Regions from separate parts of the Arthrobacter sp. RT-1 genome, predicted to be linked through region 4. Evidence: riboswitches for the same ligand, from Rfam matches in the RefSeq annotation. Region 4 holds a riboswitch; each other region holds the start of a gene.

Region 1 (4,810 bases), on a different contig from region 4:
CGCTCAAGGCGCTGGGGGTGGGCGTATCCGCGGAAGGCGGCGGCGCCCCGGCGTCTCTGCCGTTCGTGGTGGAAGGCACCGGGGAAGTCCGCGGCGGCCACCTGGTCATCGACGCGAGCGCTTCCTCCCAGTTTGTCTCCGCGCTTCTGCTGGTGGGGGCGCGGTTCACCGAGGGCCTCCACCTGGAGCACGTGGGCAAGCCGGTGCCCAGCCTGGACCACATCAACATGACGGTCGCCGTCCTCCGTGGCGCCGGCGTGTCCGTTGATGATTCAGTCCCCAACCACTGGGTTGTCTCACCGGGGCCCATCCGCGCTTTTGACCAGCGGATTGAGCAGGACCTTTCGAATGCCGGGCCGTTCCTCGCGGCAGCACTGGCTTCGGGCGGAACGGTCCGGATCCCGGGCTGGCCTGAGCAGACACAGCAGGTGGGTGACCTCTGGCGCAGCATCCTGGCCGAGATGGGCGCCGAGGTGACGCTGTCGGACGGCGTCCTGACGGTCACCGGCGGTTCGGAGATCAAGGGCGCCGACTTCGCCGATACCAGCGAGCTGGCGCCCACAGTGGCGGCACTGTGCGCCCTGGCCACCGGCCCCTCCCGGCTGAGCGGCATTGCCCACCTGCGCGGACACGAGACGGACCGCCTGGCCGCGCTGGTGACAGAGATCAACCGCCTTGGCGGTGACGCCGAGGAGACCAGCGACGGCCTGGTCATCCGCCCCGCACGGCTGCACGCCGGCGTCGTACGCAGCTATGCGGACCACCGCATGGCTACCGCGGGGGCCATCCTGGGCCTGGCTGTCGAAGGGGTGCAGGTGGAGGATATTGCCACCACGGCGAAGACCATGCCTGATTTCCCGCGGCTGTGGGCGGACATGCTTGCCCAGGGCGGCGCATCCGAAAAGGAGGCCGACGCCGGGGCGGAAGGTTCCAGCGGTGGCGCGGCGAACTGACTCGTGGGACGAATCGGACGTCCGCATCCGGCCCAGCAAGAAGGGCTCCCGGCCCCGCACGAAGGACCGGCCCAGCCATGACGACGCCGTCACGGGCCGCATCATCACCGTGGACCGGGGCCGCTACACCGCCGTGGTGGGCGAAGATTCCGGCAACGAACGCACGGTGATTGCCGCGCGGGCCCGCGAGCTGCGGCGCTCCCCCGTGGTGGCCGGTGACTTCGTTTCACTGGTGGGGGACGTCTCCGGCGAACCCGATACCCTGGCCCGGCTGGTGAAAATCCAGGACCGGAAGACCCTCCTGCGGCGCAGCGCCGATGACACCGACCCTGTGGAGCGGGCCGTGGTGGCAAACGCGGACCAGCTGGTGATCGTGGTGGCGGCAGCCAATCCCGAGCCGCGCACCGGCTTCATCGACCGGGCGCTGGTGGCAGCATACGACGCCGGCATCGAGCCGATCCTGCTCGTCACCAAGGCCGACGTCAAGGACCCGGCGGAGCTGCTGTCCAACTACACGCACCTGGACTTCCCGGTGATCATCAGCCGCACCGCCGATATGAAGGCGTCCGGCATCGATGCGCGGTCCGACGACGGGCTGTCCGCCCGGCTGGACAGCGCAGCGGTCGCCGAACTCAGGGCCCACCTCGACGGGAAGGTCACGGTCATGCTGGGGCACTCCGGCGTCGGGAAGTCGACCATGGTCAACGCGCTTACGGGTGCGGAAAGGGCCACCGGCGGAGTGAATGCGGTGACCGGGCGGGGCCGGCACACATCGTCGTCGGCCCTGGCTCTGCGGCTTGCGGACGCCCCTCCCGGCAGCTGGATCATCGACACCCCGGGCATCCGGTCCTTCGGACTGGCGCACGTGGATCCGGACCGGATCCTGCGGTCCTTCCCGGACCTATCGCCGGGCATCGATGACTGCGAACGCGGCTGCAAGCACACTGCCACGGCGGTGGACTGCGGCCTGGACGCCTGGGTGGCCGGAGGCCATGCGGGTCCCACCGGCGAAGCCCGGCTTGCGTCCCTGCGGAGACTCCTCGGAGCGGATCCGCGCATGGAAGCGCAGGAGACCAAGGAGCTCGGCAGCGTCAACTGACAACGCCGATCTCCCAGCAGAACCGCCCGCAGACGGTAGTTTGGAACCATGATCCAACCCGCTTCGAGCTACAACGATGACCTGCGCCTGGCCCACGTCCTGGCCGACTCCGTGGATGACCAGACCATGAGCCGCTTCAAGGCACTGGACCTCCACGTGGAGACCAAGCCTGACCTGACGCCGGTCACCGATGCGGACAAGGCAGCGGAGGAAGCCATCCGCGGCCAGCTCTCCCGTTCCCGTCCACGGGACGCAGTACTCGGTGAGGAGTTTGGCAGCACCGGCCACGGCTCGCGCAGGTGGATCATCGATCCCATCGACGGCACCAAGAATTTTGTCCGCGGCGTGCCCGTGTGGGCAACCCTTATTGCCCTCGTTGACGAGGGCGAGCCGGTAGTTGGCGTGGTCAGTGCCCCGGCACTGGGCAAGCGATGGTGGGCGGCCAAGGGCATGGGCGCCTACATGGGCCGTTCACTTGCCGCGGCCACCCGGTTGCGGGTGTCCGACGTCTCCAGCCTGTCCGACGCTTCACTGTCATATTCCAGCCTGGGCGGATGGAAGGAACGCGGAAACCTTGACGAGTTCCTTGGCCTGACCGAGGACGTCTGGCGGACCCGCGCCTTTGGCGACTTCTGGTCCTATTGCATGGTGGCAGAAGGGTCGGTGGACATCGCCTGCGAACCCGAGCTCAACCTCTACGACATGGCGGCCCTGGTACCGATCGTGGTGGAGGCGGGTGGCCGCTTCACGTCGCTGGAGGGCGAGGACGGTCCGTTCGGCGGCAACGCCCTGGCCACCAACTCCATCCTGCACTCCGAGGTGCTGCAGCGGTTGAACCCGGGCCTCGACGACCTTCTCTGACCCCGGCCCCAACACCACCTGACCGAAGAATCGACGGCGGGCGCCCCGAAAGGAGGCGCCCGCCGTCGTTTTCTTCGGCTAGATACGCCTTTTGCGACGGCGCGTAACAAAAGCCTTAACAATTGCGCCGGCTTCAAACCTGGCCGCCCCATGTTCTACGCTCTTAACCAGGTCACGAGTGCCAGCGCAAAACCCCGGTTTGCTGGCCGGCAACCCTCCATTCGCGGTGGGGTGCCCCGGGTGACGACCAGGCCGGTCCGGAGCGGATGCGGCAAGCGCGGATTCCTCTATGCCGGAGTCCTGTTCTGAAGTGAGGTCTCTGTGACAACTGCCACCGTCTCCCCCAACGCCGACATCACCACCAAAGCTGCAACGGCCCTCGACGCGCGCCAGGCGATCGCCGGCCGCCCCCTCGCCGCCGTCACCGGCGCGGAAATCCAGGCGCCCCTGATCGCCGGCGGGCATGTCCGGTACGCCAACCTCGACTATGGCGCGTCTGCCCCCGCCCTCTCGGTGGTGTCCGCCTACCTCAACGAGATCCTGCCGTACTACGCCAGCGTCCACCGCGGCGCCGGGTACGCCTCGCAAATCAGCACCTCCGTGTACGAGAACGCCCGCAGCATCGTCCGCGATTTCGTGGGCGGCCGGCCGGATGATTCCGTCATCTTCACCAGGAACACCACGGACTCACTCAACCTGCTGGCCGGCTGCCTGCCCGTCGCTGACGGACGCCATGCCGGTGACGTCCTGTACCTGGACATCGAGCACCACGCCAACCTGCTGCCCTGGCAGGGAGTACCCCACCGCAGCATCGTTGCCGCCGACACCATCGCGGGAACCATCGAGGCCGTCCGCGCTGAGCTGGAGCAGGGCGGCGTGAGCCTGCTGGCAATCACCGGTGCCTCAAACGTCACCGGCGAGATCCTTCCCGTCCGCGCCCTGGCAACGCTCGCCCACCAGCACGGCGCACGGATCGTGGTCGATGCCGCCCAGCTGGCGCCGCACCGCCGCATTGACATCAGCGCGGACGACGTCGACTACGTCGCGTTCTCCGGCCACAAGCTCTACGCGCCCTTCGGCGCCGGTGTCCTGGTGGGACGCCCTGACTGGCTCGACGCCGGTGTTCCACACCTTGCCGGCGGCGGCGCCGTCAAGGAAGCAAGGCTCGACGGCGTCAGCTGGGCAACAGGCCCCGCCCGCCACGAGGGCGGCTCCCCCAACGTCCTGGGCGCGGCCACCCTTGCCCGCGCCACCCAGGTCATCGCCGGGTTGGACCAGGACCGCTGGCACGCGCACGAGTCCGCCATCCGCTCGTTCCTGGTGGAGGGCCTGCAGGACATCGACGGGGTCACGGTCCACCAGATCTTCAAAGACACCAACGCGGACACGGACACCATCGGTGTGGTCAACTTTTCCGTCGAGGGCTACGACGCAGGGCTCGTTGCCGCGTACCTTTCCGCTGAGCACGGGGTGGGGCTGCGGGACGGGCGCTTCTGCGCGCATCCGCTGCTGAAGCGGCTGGGGCTTCCCTCCGGGTCCCTTCGTGCCAGCTTCGGCCTCGGTTCCAGGCTCGAGGATGCCGAGCGGCTCCTGGCAGGCATCGCCACCCTCCGCCGCGACGGGCTGGGCTGGGACTATGTGGTGGACGCCGGCCGCTGGGTTCCCGCGAACGACACCCGCACCTACCCGCACTGGGCTCCGAACACGCCGGGAACCGCGGGGGCTGCTCCCTGCATTGACGACTGACCGTCGCCAGCGGCTGACCGGCCGTGCCCTGCTGCCGGACCCGGATGCGGTAAATTCGGAGGATACCGCAGGGCATTAGTGAAGGAGGCCGCAGGTGGTTCGGGGTGGCCCCAGGCTTGATCATGGGCGGCGCCGGGAGCTCGGCCAGAGC
Region 2 (4,810 bases), on a different contig from region 4:
GGTGTCAAGCAGCGCGAACCCTTCACTTCCCTGCGCAGGCGCGTTCCGGTTCCGGCCGAACGGATAGTCCGTGCCCAGGTACGGTTCCCAGACCATCACCGTGCCGCCGTCAGCCTCCCGGAACGCCGCCGTCACGGCCTGGAACGCTGCGCGGTAGGCAGCGGGCTGCTGTCCCCATTCAACCCAGCTTGCGTTCATGTCCGGGGCAAACCGGATCAGCAGCTGGCCCTTGAAGGTGGAAGCAAGCTCCCGCACCTCGCCGGCGAAGGCTTTCGCGGCCGCGCCGTCAATCTGATCCAGCGGCACCGTCGGTTTCACCGTGAGCATCGCGTGGGCGCCCTGCAGCGAGGACTGCTCCAGGAAGCCCTCAATGTCGTCCTGCTCGGATGGACGGTAGGGAAAGGTGATGTCATGGCCAAAAACGGCCGGTGACGCACCCAAGCGGCCCGCAAAATCGGCGGCGGTATCCTCGCCCCATTCAAGGACTGCGCCCAGCAGCGGCTTCCCCTCTTCCGGAAAGCTCCGTGCGGCCTGCGCGGGCCCGGCGGGGAGCACTACGGCGATGAGGGCCATCAGCACCACGGCGAGGAGTGCCAGCGTTTTCCGGTGGAGGGGCACGGTGGATGACCCGGCGCGGACTCGAGGCACGGCTGTACGCATGCTGATGGGACCCCCTGCTGATGACCTGGTGACGGGGCGATGCCCCACGTGAACTCTATCCGGACGCAGGCCTGGCGGACGGTAAGGAACGCCCGCCCACCTGCGGCGATGCCGCCGTCGGACGTTCCCTTGCTGAGGTGCGCATCGTCGCCCACCACGGCCCGGACCGTTCAGTTACGGAACATGACGACGGCGGCGGTGCGGCTCCGCGTGCCAGATGTTACGTTTTTGGGGAGTAATGAGTACCGGCGCCAAGCCCTGACTGGCCGGTCGGCAACCCTCCCTTTCGCGGCGGGGTGCCTCAGGTGAATACTCGGCATATCGACCGATTCGAGCTGCAAGCGTGAGAGAAGGAGATCCGTCGTGTCTGACGCACCTGCCCCTGAAGAGAGACTGTCGTACCGGCTTGTCACCGGCCCGGATGACAGGTCTTTCTGTGAACGGATTTCCACCGCCCTGGCCGAGGGCTATGTCCTGCACGGCAGCCCGGCAGCAACGTTCAATGGCAGCAGCGTCATCGTTGCCCAGGCCCTGGTCCTGCCGGCGGCCATCGCTTCGGCTGATGCCGCCGTCGCCACTGCTGTTGACAACCTGGAGTCAGGCACCGAGGACCTCGAGTTCGACGGCGAGGGCCACGCATGAGCTACGCAGGAGACCTGACGCCTGAGGAGGCCTGGGCCAAGCTGGAGCAGGGCGCCATCCTGGTGGATGTGCGCACCGAGGGCGAATGGGCCCACATCGGCATTCCGGACACCAAGGCCACTGACAATGATCCCCTGTTCATCCAGTGGACGTTCCCGGGCGGCATTCCCAACCCCGATTTCATCAAAGACCTGAGCCAGCAGGCGCCGGAGGACAACGGGACCGAGCTGCTGTTCATCTGCCGCTCCGGCCAGCGCTCCATCTCCGCGGCCATCGCCGCCACCCAGGCCGGTTTCACCTCGTACAACGTCCTGGAGGGCTTCGAGGGTGAGCCGGACCGCTACGGCGAACGCACCGTCAACGGCTGGAAGAACCGCGGCCTGCCAACCAACCTGGGAAAGAACTAAGTGACCTTCAATAACGACGCCGCCGGCTGGAGCCCTGACACCCAGGCCGTCCGCGGTGGGCTGGACCGCACCAACTTCCAGGAAACCAGCGAGGCCGTGTTCCTGAACTCGGGCTTCGTGTACGAATCCGCTGCCGCCGCCGAGCGGGCATTCACGGGTGAGGACGAGCGCTTCGTCTACTCCCGGTACGGCAACCCCTCGGTGGCCACATTCCAGGAGCGGCTCCGCCTGCTCGAGGGCACCGAGGCGTGCTTTGCGACGGCGTCGGGCATGTCCGCCGTCTTTACCGCCCTCGGCGCGTTGCTGGCTGCCGGCGACCGCGTTGTTGCCGCCCGTTCGCTGTTCGGGTCCTGCTTCGTGATTTTGAACGAAATCCTGCCCCGCTGGGGCGTGGAGACGGTCTTCGTGGACGGGCCGGACCTGGAGCAGTGGCGTGAGGCCCTGTCCCAGCCCACCACCGCCGTCTTCTTCGAATCGCCGTCCAACCCGATGCAGGAGATCGTGGACATCGCCGCGGTCAGCGAACTCGCGCACGCCGCGGGTGCCACCGTCGTCGTCGACAATGTCTTTGCCACTCCCCTGCTGCAGCGCTGTGGCCAGCTCGGTGCGGACGTTATCGTCTACTCCGGCACCAAACACATTGACGGCCAGGGCAGGGTTCTGGGCGGCGCCATCCTGGGCACCAAGGAATTCATTGACGGGCCCGTCAAGCAGCTGATGCGCCACACCGGGCCGTCGCTGTCCGCGTTCAACGCGTGGGTCCTCACCAAGGGCCTGGAGACCATGTCCCTGCGCGTCAACCACTCTTCCGCAACCGCCCTGCGCCTCGCCGAGTGGTTGGAGCAGCAGCCCGCCGTGAGCTGGGTGAAGTACCCGCTCCTGAAGTCCCACCCGCAGTATGAGCTTGCGGCCAAGCAGATGCGCGCCGGCGGTACGGTGCTCACTTTGGAGCTTGCTCCGTCCGGCGGCCGCTCGGGCAAGGAAGCCGCCTTTGCGCTGCTGGACGGGCTGCGCATCATCGACATCTCCAACAACCTTGGCGATTCCAAGTCCCTGATAACGCACCCTGCCACCACCACGCACCGCGCCATGGGGCCGGAAGGCCGTGCCGCCATCGGCCTGAGCGACGGCGTGGTGCGGCTGTCCGTGGGGCTTGAGGACGCCGATGACCTGATCCGGGACCTGGAACAGGCCCTCAAACAGATCTAGTTCTGTGGAGCATGGTCCGGCTGGAAGTCGAGCCGGACTTCCACGGTGTCCCCGGCGCCGATCCCGGCTTTGTCCCTGACGGTCTTCTTGACCGGCAGAAGATAGGTGCCGCGTTTGGTGTCGGGGAACAGCGAGGTCTGCCAGGAGTGGCCTCCGATATCGGCTGTCACCTTCACCGCTCCGAAGGCCCTGCTGCTGGCAGCGGTCCGCTCCTTGATGTCATCCGCCACGTCCGCAGGCAGGGTGACGAAATGCCAGCCCGCTTCGCCGGGATTGAGCCATACCTCGGCGTGGAATTCGTACGACGGCGTCACGCGCCTGAGTATGCCACGTCGCTTTGGCGGCGCGCTACGACCGGCGGCCCTGCCAGTTAACGGCCAGACACCGGTTACCCTGACCACCGGGCTGGATGGGCTGCCCCATGCTTTGTCAGACCCCCCTGTCATAGTTTTCCTATGGCGGGCAGGGCGGCATTGGAAGCGTTGGAGGTCCTTGAGGCGTCCCTTGCTGAGCTGGGTGCTGTGCTGCGTGGGACCGGTGAGGGCTTTGATCCGTTGCGGGAGCAGGCTGATCGGAGCCTGGACGGGCTCGCCGGGGTCGCCCGGATTGAGGCCGGGACCGCGGCGTTGAAGGTGCATCTGGCGGCAGGGTATGCAGAAGCTGCCAAGGCTGTGGCGTCGCGGGCCATGGTGCCGTGCGGGGCGATGGCGCAGGAAGCGTCAATGGTCGCCGAAGTCGCCGGTGTGCTCACCATTGGTACGCGGGCTGCCGGTGTGCTGTTGAACGAGTCGCAGGTGCTGGCCAATGTTTTGCCGTTGACCCTGGCGGGGTTGCAGGACGGGAGCCTGTCGTGGGCGCACGCGAAGGCGATGGTGGAGGAAACCGCCACCCTGGATCGGGCCGGGGCCGCCGCGCTGGAGGCGCACTTCCTGGGCCCGGACGCACCGAACCCGGCCACCGGGTGTGCGGGGCCGGGTGAGTTGGTGCCGCACCGGTTCCGGCACAAAGCCCGGACCTGGCGCGAACGCCACCACCCCGAATCCCTCGAGAAGCGCCACGCCAGGAGTGTCGCGGAGCGGCGGGTGGAACACCGTCCGGACCTGGACGGGATGGCCTGGTTCCACGCCTACCTGCCTGCCGACACCGCGTCGGCGATGTGGAACCGCACCACCGCCCTGGCCCGGGGACTGCAGGGCCCGGACGAGTCCCGCACCCTGCCCCAGCTCTGCGCCGACATCTTCGCCGACGCCGTCCTCAGCAACGGACAGGACGGGCGCAACGGGCAGACCGTGCAGGATTCCGGCGGTACGGTTGCGGAGGTCCGCGCACCGCACGCGGAGGTCCTGGTGACGGTGCCCGTGTTCTCGCTCATGGGGCTGACGGATGAACCGGCGATGCTCGACGGCCACGGACCCATCCCGGCGTCGATGGCCCGGAAGCTGGTCGCGGACGGGGCCGGCTCGTTTTACCGGGTGCTGGTGGACCCGCGGGACGGGGCGCCCCTGGAAATCGGCCGCACCAGCTACCGGGTCACCAAGGCCATCCGCCGGTGGCTGCGCTTGAGGGACGGGAAGTGCCCGTTCCCGGGCTGTTCCAACAACTCGTTGGACAACGAAGCAGACCATTTGCTGGCGTGGCATCACGGTGGGACCACCGGAATATCCAATCTGGGTCAGCCCTGCCGCAAACACCACCGCCTCAGGCACACCAGCGGCTGGACACCCACCCCGGCCACCAAAAACGAACCACCCGGCTGGATCTCACCATCAGGCCGTCGCTATAAGAGCGAACACCAGGACTGGGAACCACCACAATGGCCGGAAGGGTTTTGGCCCGAAGGGTTCTGGCGGGAAGGGGGCGACGACCTGCAGGGTGGCATGCCTCAGCCGCGG
Region 3 (4,810 bases), on a different contig from region 4:
GCACGTTCCAGGGCATGACGAACTCGGGGCGAAGGCCCAGCTTCCACTGGATGCCGAGCATGCGGGTAGCGGCGTCCTGGTCTCCCGGGGTGATGAAGCCGGACTCGTCGGCCGCGCCGATGTTCGAGAACAGGCTGATAATGCGGCATTCGTCCACGTCATGCATGGGGTCGACGTAGGGCACTACCGTGCCGGGCCGGGTCTCCTGCAGGGAATCGCACAGTTCATTGACGGCGGCAACATTGGGTTCGTAGCGGCGGCTCAGGAGCTGCTCATGGAAAGATTCGGGGGCCAGGGCTGTCATGTAGTGCTGGATCTCCTGCGGGGATTGGCGGTGCTGCCGCCGGCGGATATGGGCGCACGAAGGCGCCACATATGAGCGGCGGTTGAGATGGGGTGGACCGATTCCGGGTCGGCCTGTTCCAGTTTAGCAAGCCCGGAGAAACGAAACGCCGGTCCCCTGCATCCAATACTGTGGAGCAGGGAACCGGCGGTCCTGGCTGGCGGAGAAGGGGCGGCTGTTACCAGAGCCGCTTGGTTGCCCGGCGGGCGCCTTCTCCCAGTGCTTCAAGCTTGGCGACGGCGATCTGGGGGTGGACGCGCCCGCCCAGGCCGCAGTCCGTGGAGGCAATGACGTTCTGGCGGCCCACTACCTCGGCGAAACGGACAATGCGGTCTGCCACGAGGTCCGGGTGCTCCACCACGTTGGTGGCGTGCGAGACGATGCCGGGGATGATGACCTTGCCCTCGGGGAGCTTGGTGTCCTCCCACACCCGCCACTCGTGTTCGTGGCGAACGTTGGCGGCCTCAAAGGAGTACCCGCCGGCGTTGATCTGCAGCATTGTGTCCACGAGGTCCGCGAACGGGAGGTCGGTGGTGTGGGGGCCGTGCCAGGAGCCCCAGCAGAGGTGGAAGCGCACCTGCTCCTCGGGAAGGCCGCGGAGGGCGTAGTTCAGCGCTTCCACCCGGATCTGCGTGAACTTGAGGTAGTCCTCAACGGTGGGTTCCGGACTGATCTGGTCCCAGTTCTCAGCAATGGAGGGATCATCGATCTGCAAAATGAGGCCGGCGTCCACGATGGCCTTGTACTCCTCGCGGAGTACGTCCGCGCAGGCGTAGATATACTCCTCCTCCGTGGCGTAGTACTCGTTGGTGATCCGTGATGCGCTGCCGGGGGAGAGCGCTGCCACGAATCCTTCTTTTAATCCGGTTGCGGCAAGGCCTGCCTTGAGGTTGGCAGCGTCCGAGGCCACCGCGTCCTGGCCCGTGTACACCAGCGGTCCCGTGACCTTCGGGAACGGCTTGGCGCCGCCAGTGAAGATGCCGCTGGTGGGATCGTTGTAGGCCTCGGCAAAAAGGACGCGGTCGCGGCGGTGGATGAATCCCGTCAGCTGGACGTTGCCGGGGGCGGATTCCTTCGGCTCAACGGCCCATGTGGCGTCATTGTCCAGTTCCAGGCCGCCCATCCGGGCAAATGAGTAGGACCACCATGCGCCGTAGTCCACAGCGGCGGACATCGCGTGGCCGTACTCGCCGTCGTTCGGGATATCGATGCCCAGGCTTTGCTGACGCTGGACCAGGTCCACAACGGAAGCGGTGAGGAGTTCGTTGTATCCCTCCACGTCGGCCGGGTTTTCCTCGCGCGCCGCGTTGGCGGCGATGAGCTCGGGCGTGCGCGGCAACGAACCTGCGTGGGTAACGCGGATGTGGTCGGTGTTCAGGGACATGCTGGATTTTCCTTTCCATCGGTCCTGGCAGTAGCACCTTCTGCAGGCAGGACGTGTCCTGCCCTGACGGGTTGCTGCGGCGTCATTGAGCCAGGTCTCTTGGCCGCTCCGGATGGTTCACTGTCACTTAAATCCACCATCGCGGGCGGGGGCAAATTCGCTTCGCCATATGTCGCGCCGCGTTAACAGCTTTCGATTCGTAATAACTGGGTGCGGACACCAGTCATGTCCATTGACAGGTTCTGTCCAGCTTGGTTGGCTGATGTCACAGCCGGCAATGGGGGACATAGCGGGCTGGACGCACCTAATGCACTCGAAAGAGGTAACGCACCGTGAGAAAAACCGTGGCAACTTTCAGGACCCTGGCCGCCGGAGCCCTTGCTCTTGCCGTTGTGGCAGGACCGGCACCGCTCGCCCATTCAGTGGGTGAAGGTCCGAACTACGACGGTAACGGCCAAATCACCACCTCGAAGCTGGCCAGCTATGACCAGATGGTTTCCTTCCTGAAGGACCAGGATGCCCGCCAGTCCGCCATGGAGCTTGAGGTCATCGGGCAGACCGTCAAGGGACGCGACATCCACCTGGTCAAGTACATTTCGGACCCGGCGAAACCCACCATCCTGTACCTCACGCAGCAGCACGGCAATGAGCAGCTCACCACCGAAGGCGCCCTGGAATTCGTCAAGCACCTCGGGACGGGCAAGTCGGAGGACATCCTGGACGGCGTGAACATCCTGATCGTTCCCATGCTGAACGCCGACGGCGCCATGGGGGACGTGAACTTCCCGCTGGATGACTACCTGGCCAAGGGTGACCGCAACATGACCCGCTACAACGCCGAGGAAGTGGACCTCAACCGCGACCACGTGGACAAGATCCAGCCGGAAACGCAGGCGCTGCACAACAATGTGATGCGCCAGCACAAGATCGACTACATGATCGACCTGCACCACCAGGGCACACGCAGCGAACGCGACGGAAAGCTGGTCTCGGGGTCCATCCTTTACCCAACCACACCCAACGCCGATCCTGCCGTGGTGGAAAAGTCCAAGCAGCTGGGCGCCGTGGTGTTCAACAACGTCGACTCCACCGGCTGGGGCCACCTGGGCAAGTATGTGGGCGGCAGCGCCGAAACCATCAGCCGCAATGGGATTGCCGTTGAGTACGGCATCGCAACCTTGCTCTTCGAAATGCGTGGCATGTCCGACCACTACGCGGACGGCGTCGCCCTGGGCCTGCGCAGCAACGGTTACCTGATCCAGCAGACCGTGACCACGCTGACTGCAACCGCGGCAGCAATTGCGGACGGCTCCATCGCCGACGCCGACACCTCCTTCTGGGACAGCCTTGCCACCCAGACGTCCCGGCCGGGCGAGGAAGCCGACGGCGAGTAGCCATAACGCCCACCCGCCGCGGTCCTTGCCTGCAGGAGTCCTTTACCCTGCAAGAAGGACCGCGGCGGCCCAACGAGTGGACAAAGTCGCTCATCGGCTAAACTTGGGTGGTAAGAGCCCCGGAACTCTTGCATCGCTGCCCCGTCCCGCGGACCAGCGACGGCCGGTCCATTCGGGGCATTCTCATGAACGGCGCCGCACCGGGCAAGCCACCTCCATGGCCGGACCCGGGCAGCCCGAACGAATGGGGGAGGATCCCATGCCAGCAATTGTGATCGTAGGAGCCCAGTGGGGCGACGAAGGAAAAGGCAAGGCCACTGACCTTCTGGGCGGCCGCGTGGACTACGTCGTCAAGCCCAACGGCGGCAACAACGCCGGGCACACCGTCGTCGTAGGCGGTGAAAAGTACGAACTCAAGCTGCTGCCGGCAGGCATTCTCAGCCCCAACGCGGTTCCCATTATCGGCAACGGCTGCGTGGTGAACCTCGAAGCACTCTTCCAGGAAATCGAAGGGCTGCAGGCTCGCGGCGCAGACACCTCCAAGCTCCGGGTTTCCGCCAACGCCCACCTCGTGGCCCCGTACCACCAGGTCCTGGACAAGGTGACCGAGCGGTTCCTGGGAAGCCGCGCCATCGGAACCACCGGACGCGGCATCGGCCCGGCCTACATGGATAAAGTGGCCCGGCTGGGCATCCGCGTGCAGGACGTCTTTGACGAGTCCATCCTCCGGCAGAAGGTGGAGGGCTCCCTGCGCCAGAAGAACGAACTGCTGGTGAAGGTCTACAACCGCCGCAGCGTCCTGGTGGAGGAAATCGTGGAGTACTTCCTCTCCTTCGCCGAGCGGCTCCGTCCGCTGGTCATCGACAGCACCCTGGTCCTGAACACGGCGCTCGATGAGGGCAAGGTGGTCCTGATGGAAGGCGGCCAGGCAACATTCCTGGACGTGGACCACGGAACCTACCCGTTCGTCACCTCCTCCAACCCCACTGCCGGCGGCGCCTCGGTGGGTTCCGGCATCGGCCCAACCCGCATTTCCCGCTCCATCGGCATCATCAAGGCGTACACCACACGCGTGGGCGCCGGTCCGTTCCCCACCGAGCTTTTCGACGAGATGGGCATGTACCTGCAGAAGACCGGCGGGGAATTCGGCGTCAACACCGGGCGCCCGCGCCGCTGCGGCTGGTACGACGCCGTCCTGGCCCGCCATGCATCCAGGGTCAACGGCTTCACGGACTACTTCGTCACCAAGCTGGACGTCCTCACCGGCATCGAGCAGATCCCCGTGTGCGTGGCCTACGACGTGGACGGCGTGCGCCATGACGAGATGCCCATGACGCAGACCGAGTTCCACCACGCCAAGCCCATCTTCGAATACTTCGAAGGCTGGACCGAGGACATCACGGGTGCCCGCACCCTTGCTGACCTGCCCGAGAACGCCCGCAACTACGTGCTGGCCCTGGAAAAGCTGTCCGGCACGCGGTTCTCCGCCATCGGCGTGGGCCCGGACCGTGACCAGACCATCGTGGTGAACGACCTTATCAACGACTGACGTGTGGGCCCACGCCCGCAGGGTTCCCTGGCCGAGCTTGCGAGGCTAGGGAGTGGGTGGGGACGACGACGGCGGGTCACCCGAGTGGGTGGCCCGCCGTTTGTCTTCCCAAAAGTATGGCAATTTACATAGGGTTAACC
Region 4 (4,810 bases):
GCCGAAACCCCCAGATGGTGGTTGATGCGCTTCCCGGCAGGTGTCCGCAGCAGGGCTTCGCCATGGAGGAGGTCCCCCGACCCGTTGACGTCGGCGGCGCGGTGGCAGAGCGCCGGGCGGCCTGCCCGGCAGGCACGGCAGCCACCACAGCTGGGGACGAAGACGAGAACTACATGGTCCCCCGGGGAAACATCGGTGACGCCGTGTCCCACGGCAGCGACCCGTCCTACAGCCTCGTGCCCCAGCGCCATCGGGAGCGGCCTGACGCGGGAACCGTCCACCACCGAGAGGTCAGAGTGGCACAGGCTCGAATAGGTGATGTCGATCCCCAACTCGCCGGCGCGGGGTTCGGGCCGGTCGAGCTCCTCCACCTGAAGCGGGTGCGCTTGGGTGTAGCTGGTTCCGGACGGGACCGTGGAGTAAAGAACGGCTGCTTTCATGGAGAATCCTGACTTCCTCGAGGTGCTGACGCGCAACTGCCCGGGCCTGCGTGGTGGCGGGTCCGGGCAGTTGGCATGCTGTGTGGCTTTTGTGGTGGCGTTGCCTATTTCTTGCCGGCTGCGAGAAGGTCGGCCGTGCCCTGGGCATCGGCTGCGTCTACATCGTGGAGCGAAATGCCCCGGGTTTCCTTGAGGAAGAACACGGAGATTGCCGTCACGATGCAGGCTCCCAGCAGGTACAGCGCCACCGGAGTGGAGGACTTGAAGCTGCTCAGCAGCGATGTGGCGATGATCGGGGCCAGTGAACCGGCCACGATGGAGGTCACCTGGTAACCCAGGGAAACGCCCGAGTACCGCATGCGGGTGGGGAACATCTCGGCCATGATGGACGGCTGGCCCGCGTACATCAGCGCGTGGAACAGCAGGCCGATGGTGATGGCGGCCAGAATGACGATGTCATTCGCAGTGTCCATCATGGGGAAGGCGAAGAAGCCCCAGGTGCCGCCGAGGATGGCGCCGGCCATGTAGACCGGGCGCCGGCCAAACGCATCGGACATCTTGCCGACGAGCGGCACGGCGCAGAAGTGGATGAAGTGCGCCACGAGCAGAAGCAGGAGGATGCGGGAGGTGTCGGTCTGGACTACAACCTTGAGGTACGTGATGGAGAAGGTCACCACAAGGTAGTACAGGATGTTCTCGGCGAAACGCAGACCCATGGCGGTAAAGACACCACGCGGGTAGCGGCGGAAGACTTCGGCAACGCCGTAGCCCTTCTTCTCCACGGTGACTTCCTTGCGGGCCTCGAGAAAGATCGGCGCGTCCTGGACCTTGGTGCGGATGTAGTAGCCGACGATCACGATGACCGCAGAGAGCCAGAAGGCGACGCGCCAGCCCCAGCCCAGGAATGCTTCCTGGGACAGCGTGGCCGAAAGGGTGAACAGCACGCCGGTGGCCAGCAGGTTGCCCATCGGTACTGCTGATTGCGGCCAGCTGGACCAGAAACCGCGGGACTTGCTGGGGCTGTGCTCTGCGACCAGCAGCACGGCGCCGCCCCACTCACCGCCGACGGCGAAGCCCTGCACGAAGCGCAGGAACACCAGGAGGGCCGGGGCCCAGTAACCGATCTGGGCGAATGTGGGCAGGCATCCCATGAGGAAGGTGGCCACGCCCACCAGGATGATGCTCAGCTGCAGCAGCTGCTTGCGGCCGAATTTGTCACCGAAGTGGCCAAAGACGATGCCGCCGATGGGGCGCGCCACGAACCCTACGGCGTAGGTGACGAAGGCGGCGATGATGCCATCCAGTTCGGTCCCTGAATTGGGGAAGAACATTTTGCCAAACACCAGGGTGGCGGCGGAGGCATAGAGGAAGAACTCGTACCACTCCACAACGGTGCCGGCCATTGAGGCCGTGACGACTTTCTTCAGGCCGGAGGCCTTGACGTCGGTTTCCTCGGTCCGCCGTGCGGCGGAGCTTTCCGTGCTCATCTGTTACTCCTTCGGCGTCGTCGTCGACACCACTGGGACGTATTGGGGCGGCTAAGTGTGATTTTGGCCACGAACCGCCGGGTCCCATTGAGTATGGTCCGCCTGTCAGCCCAGCTCAACGGCGAATCTCGCAGAGCACATCTGCATAAACGCACATCCGGGCAAAGGAGGGAGTGGTGCTACGCGGAAAGATGCCTCTGGAGCTGCGGTCCCAGCTGGCCGATTTCGGTCAGGAACCCGTCGTGGCCAATGGGCGCCTCGATCAGGTGGACGTCCACATCCCCCGGAAGCGCCCGGGCCAGCTCACGTGACTGGGACGGGAAGTACAGGCGGTCGGAGTCCACGGCGGCAACAAAGAAGCGGGCTTGGCTGGCGGCCAGTGTTTCGGCCAGCGTGCCGCGCCCCCGGCACACGTCATGGCTCATCAGCGCCTCGGTGATGGCGATATAGCTGTTGGCGTCAAACCGCTGCACCAGCTTGTTTCCCTGGTGGTCAAGGTAGCTCTCCACCTGGTAGCGTCCGCGTTCCGCCAGGCACTCACCCTGCAACGGCGATTCGGGAGCCTGCGGGGCACGGCCGAACCTGCCTTCCAGCTCGGCGGCTGAGCGGTAGGTGATGTGTGCGATGCGCCGTGCCAGTGCCAGTCCGGCCTCGGGGAAAGGGCCGCCGTAATAATCGCCGCCGTTGAAGTTGGGGTCCTGCCGGATGGCGAGGGTCTGCGCCTGGGCGAAGGCGATCTGTTCGGCCGTGCTGGCGGCCCCTACGGCGATGACCGCGCAGCGCTGCACGCGCTCCGGGTAGGTGACAGCCCATTCGAGTGCGCGGGCGCCGCCCATCGAACCGCCCAGGACGGCAAACCAGCATTGGATGCCGAGCTGGTCAGCCAGCCGGGCCTCTGCCACGGTGCTGTCCCGCAGGGTGACCAGGGGAAAGCGGGAACCCCAGGGGTTGCCGTCGGGGGCAGGCGAGGACGGGCCGGTGGATCCGTAGCAGCCGCCCACGATGTTGATGGAGACAACGAAGAAACGGTCTGTATCCACGGGTGCGCCGGGCCCGGCCAGCTGTTCCCACCAGCCCGGTTCGTCGGTGTCGCCCCGGGTCACGTGGGTGCTGCCGGTGAGGGCATGTTCGATCAGGATGGCGTTGCTGCCGTCCGCGTTGAGGGTGCCCCAGGTTTCGTAGGCGAGCGTCACCTCCGGAAGATAGCCGCCGGCCTCAAGTTCCAGGCCTCCAATGGAGGCGTAGCGGACAATCCCGTGTTCGGGAACGGTGGTACGGGTGACGGTAACCGTCATGGCAAGACCTCTTCTACGCGCTTGCCTGCCGTCGAATGACCGGCAGGCCAGGTCTTCACCCGGGGCACCCCACCGCGGAAGGAGGGTTGCCGGCCAGCAAGCCGGGGCTGTCACTGGCACTCATGACCTGGTTCGAGTGTACGAAACACCACCCGTCCCAAGCCAAGAGTGTGACTGGTTGTGACTTCCCCGGCCCGGGCACGCCGGCCCTGGCTGCCTGTTTGCTGTGGAGGCTGCCTGCCCGCCTGACGTTCCGGCCGCCGTCGCGCCTTGATCCTGGTCAGGCGCCCGACGCCGCCTTTGCTGCACGGAAGCCGGCCTCAAGGTCGGCCAGGATGTCGTCGATGTGCTCAATGCCCACCGACAGGCGGACCAGCCCGGGGGTCACGCCGGCCACGGCCTGCTGCTCCGGGGAGAGCTGGCTGTGGGTGGTGGACGCAGGGTGGATGACCAGGGACCTGACGTCCCCGATGTTGGCCACGTGCGAGTGCAGCTCCAGGGCGTCCACGAACCGTTTGCCGGCCTCGGCACCCCCGGCCAGGTTGAAGGACACAATGGCACCGGTCCCCTTCGGTCCGTACTTTCGGCCGCGCTCGTACCAGGGGCTCGAGGGAAGGCCCGCGTAGGCGACGGATTCGACGTCGTCACGCGCTTCCAGCCAGCGGGCAACCTCCGCGGCGTTGGCCACGTGGCGTTCCACGCGGAGACTCAGCGTCTCCAGACCCTGGGCGATCAGGAAGGCGTTGAACGGCGAAACAGCAGAGCCCAGGTCCCGCAGGAGCTGGACGCGTGCCTTAAGGATGTAGGACAGGTTGGCGCCCAGGGCGCCGCCCTCCCCGAGGTCACGCCCATAGACCAGCCCGTTGTAGGTGGGGTCCGGGGTGTTGAAGCCGGGGAACCGCTCCGGGTCCTTGCTGAAGTCGAACTTGCCCGAGTCCACGATGACGCCGGCGATGGCTGAGCCGTGGCCGCCGAGGTACTTCGTGGCTGAGTGGACCACGATATCCGCGCCCCACTCGAGCGGACGGATCAGGTACGGCGTGGACAGCGTGTTGTCCACGATCAACGGCACACCTGCCTCGTGGGCGGCCTGGGAGACGCCTTCGATGTCCAGGACATCCTGCCGCGGATTGGACACCACCTCGGCAAAGAAGAGCTTGGTGTTCGGCTGCACGGCGGCGCGCCACTGGGCCAGGTTGTCCGGATCCGCCACGAACGTGACGCTGATGCCGAACTTCTTCAGGGTGTGGGCGAAGAGGTTGTAGGTTCCGCCGTAAAGGCTGGGGCTCGCGACAATATGGTCGCCGGCCTCGGCAATGTTCAGGACAGCGAAGGTCTCGGCTGCCTGTCCGGAGCTGAGCAGCAGGGCTGCCAGGCCGCCTTCGAGGCTGGCAATCCGTTGCTCCACCGCGTCCTGGGTCGGGTTGCCGATGCGCGTGTAGATGGGCGCCAGTTCCGCCAGCGCAAACCGGTTCGCGGCGCTTTCCGCGCTGGGGAACACAAAGGACGTAGTCTGGTAAATGGGCAGCGCACGGGCGCCGGTGGCGCTGTCCGGTTCCTGTCCGGCGTGGATCTGGCGGGTTTCGAA

What was found. Region 4 has a riboswitch for S-adenosylmethionine ahead of DXK94_RS14605 (homoserine O-acetyltransferase). Riboswitches for the same ligand answer to the same signal wherever they lie in the genome.
Region 1: another riboswitch for S-adenosylmethionine. It lies ahead of DXK94_RS11285 (aminotransferase class V-fold PLP-dependent enzyme); the one in region 4 lies ahead of DXK94_RS14605 (homoserine O-acetyltransferase).
Region 2: another riboswitch for S-adenosylmethionine. It lies ahead of DXK94_RS01760 (DUF1737 domain-containing protein); the one in region 4 lies ahead of DXK94_RS14605 (homoserine O-acetyltransferase).
Region 3: another riboswitch for S-adenosylmethionine. It lies ahead of DXK94_RS19220 (cobalamin-independent methionine synthase II family protein); the one in region 4 lies ahead of DXK94_RS14605 (homoserine O-acetyltransferase).

What each region holds. Positions count from the first base shown of each region.
Region 1 is NZ_QRGQ01000012.1:27,122-31,931, forward strand. It holds gene aroA (3-phosphoshikimate 1-carboxyvinyltransferase) at 1-953, shown strand, start outside; gene DXK94_RS11275 (ribosome small subunit-dependent GTPase A) at 937-2,052, shown strand; gene hisN (histidinol-phosphatase) at 2,101-2,913, shown strand; SAM riboswitch class IV at 3,084-3,197, shown strand; gene DXK94_RS11285 (aminotransferase class V-fold PLP-dependent enzyme) at 3,235-4,659, shown strand; gene DXK94_RS11290 (class I SAM-dependent methyltransferase) at 4,754-4,810, shown strand, end outside.
Region 2 is NZ_QRGQ01000002.1:78,518-83,327, reverse strand. It holds gene opgC (OpgC domain-containing protein) at 1-660, opposite strand, end outside; SAM riboswitch class IV at 895-1,010, shown strand; gene DXK94_RS01760 (DUF1737 domain-containing protein) at 1,024-1,302, shown strand; gene DXK94_RS01755 (rhodanese-like domain-containing protein) at 1,299-1,709, shown strand; gene DXK94_RS01750 (O-succinylhomoserine sulfhydrylase) at 1,710-2,918, shown strand; gene DXK94_RS01745 (DUF1905 domain-containing protein) at 2,915-3,232, opposite strand; gene DXK94_RS01740 (HNH endonuclease signature motif containing protein) at 3,374-4,810, shown strand, end outside.
Region 3 is NZ_QRGQ01000040.1:221,936-226,745, forward strand. It holds partial or broken gene DXK94_RS21565 (uracil-DNA glycosylase) at 1-304, opposite strand, end outside; gene DXK94_RS19220 (cobalamin-independent methionine synthase II family protein) at 522-1,727, opposite strand; SAM riboswitch class I at 1,740-1,846, opposite strand; gene DXK94_RS19225 (M14 family zinc carboxypeptidase) at 2,072-3,121, shown strand; gene DXK94_RS19230 (adenylosuccinate synthase) at 3,381-4,670, shown strand.
Region 4 is NZ_QRGQ01000017.1:45,961-50,770, reverse strand. It holds gene DXK94_RS14615 (zinc-binding dehydrogenase) at 1-440, opposite strand, end outside; gene DXK94_RS14610 (MFS transporter) at 545-1,927, opposite strand; gene DXK94_RS14605 (homoserine O-acetyltransferase) at 2,107-3,222, opposite strand; SAM riboswitch class IV at 3,235-3,350, opposite strand; gene DXK94_RS14600 (bifunctional o-acetylhomoserine/o-acetylserine sulfhydrylase) at 3,503-4,810, opposite strand, start outside.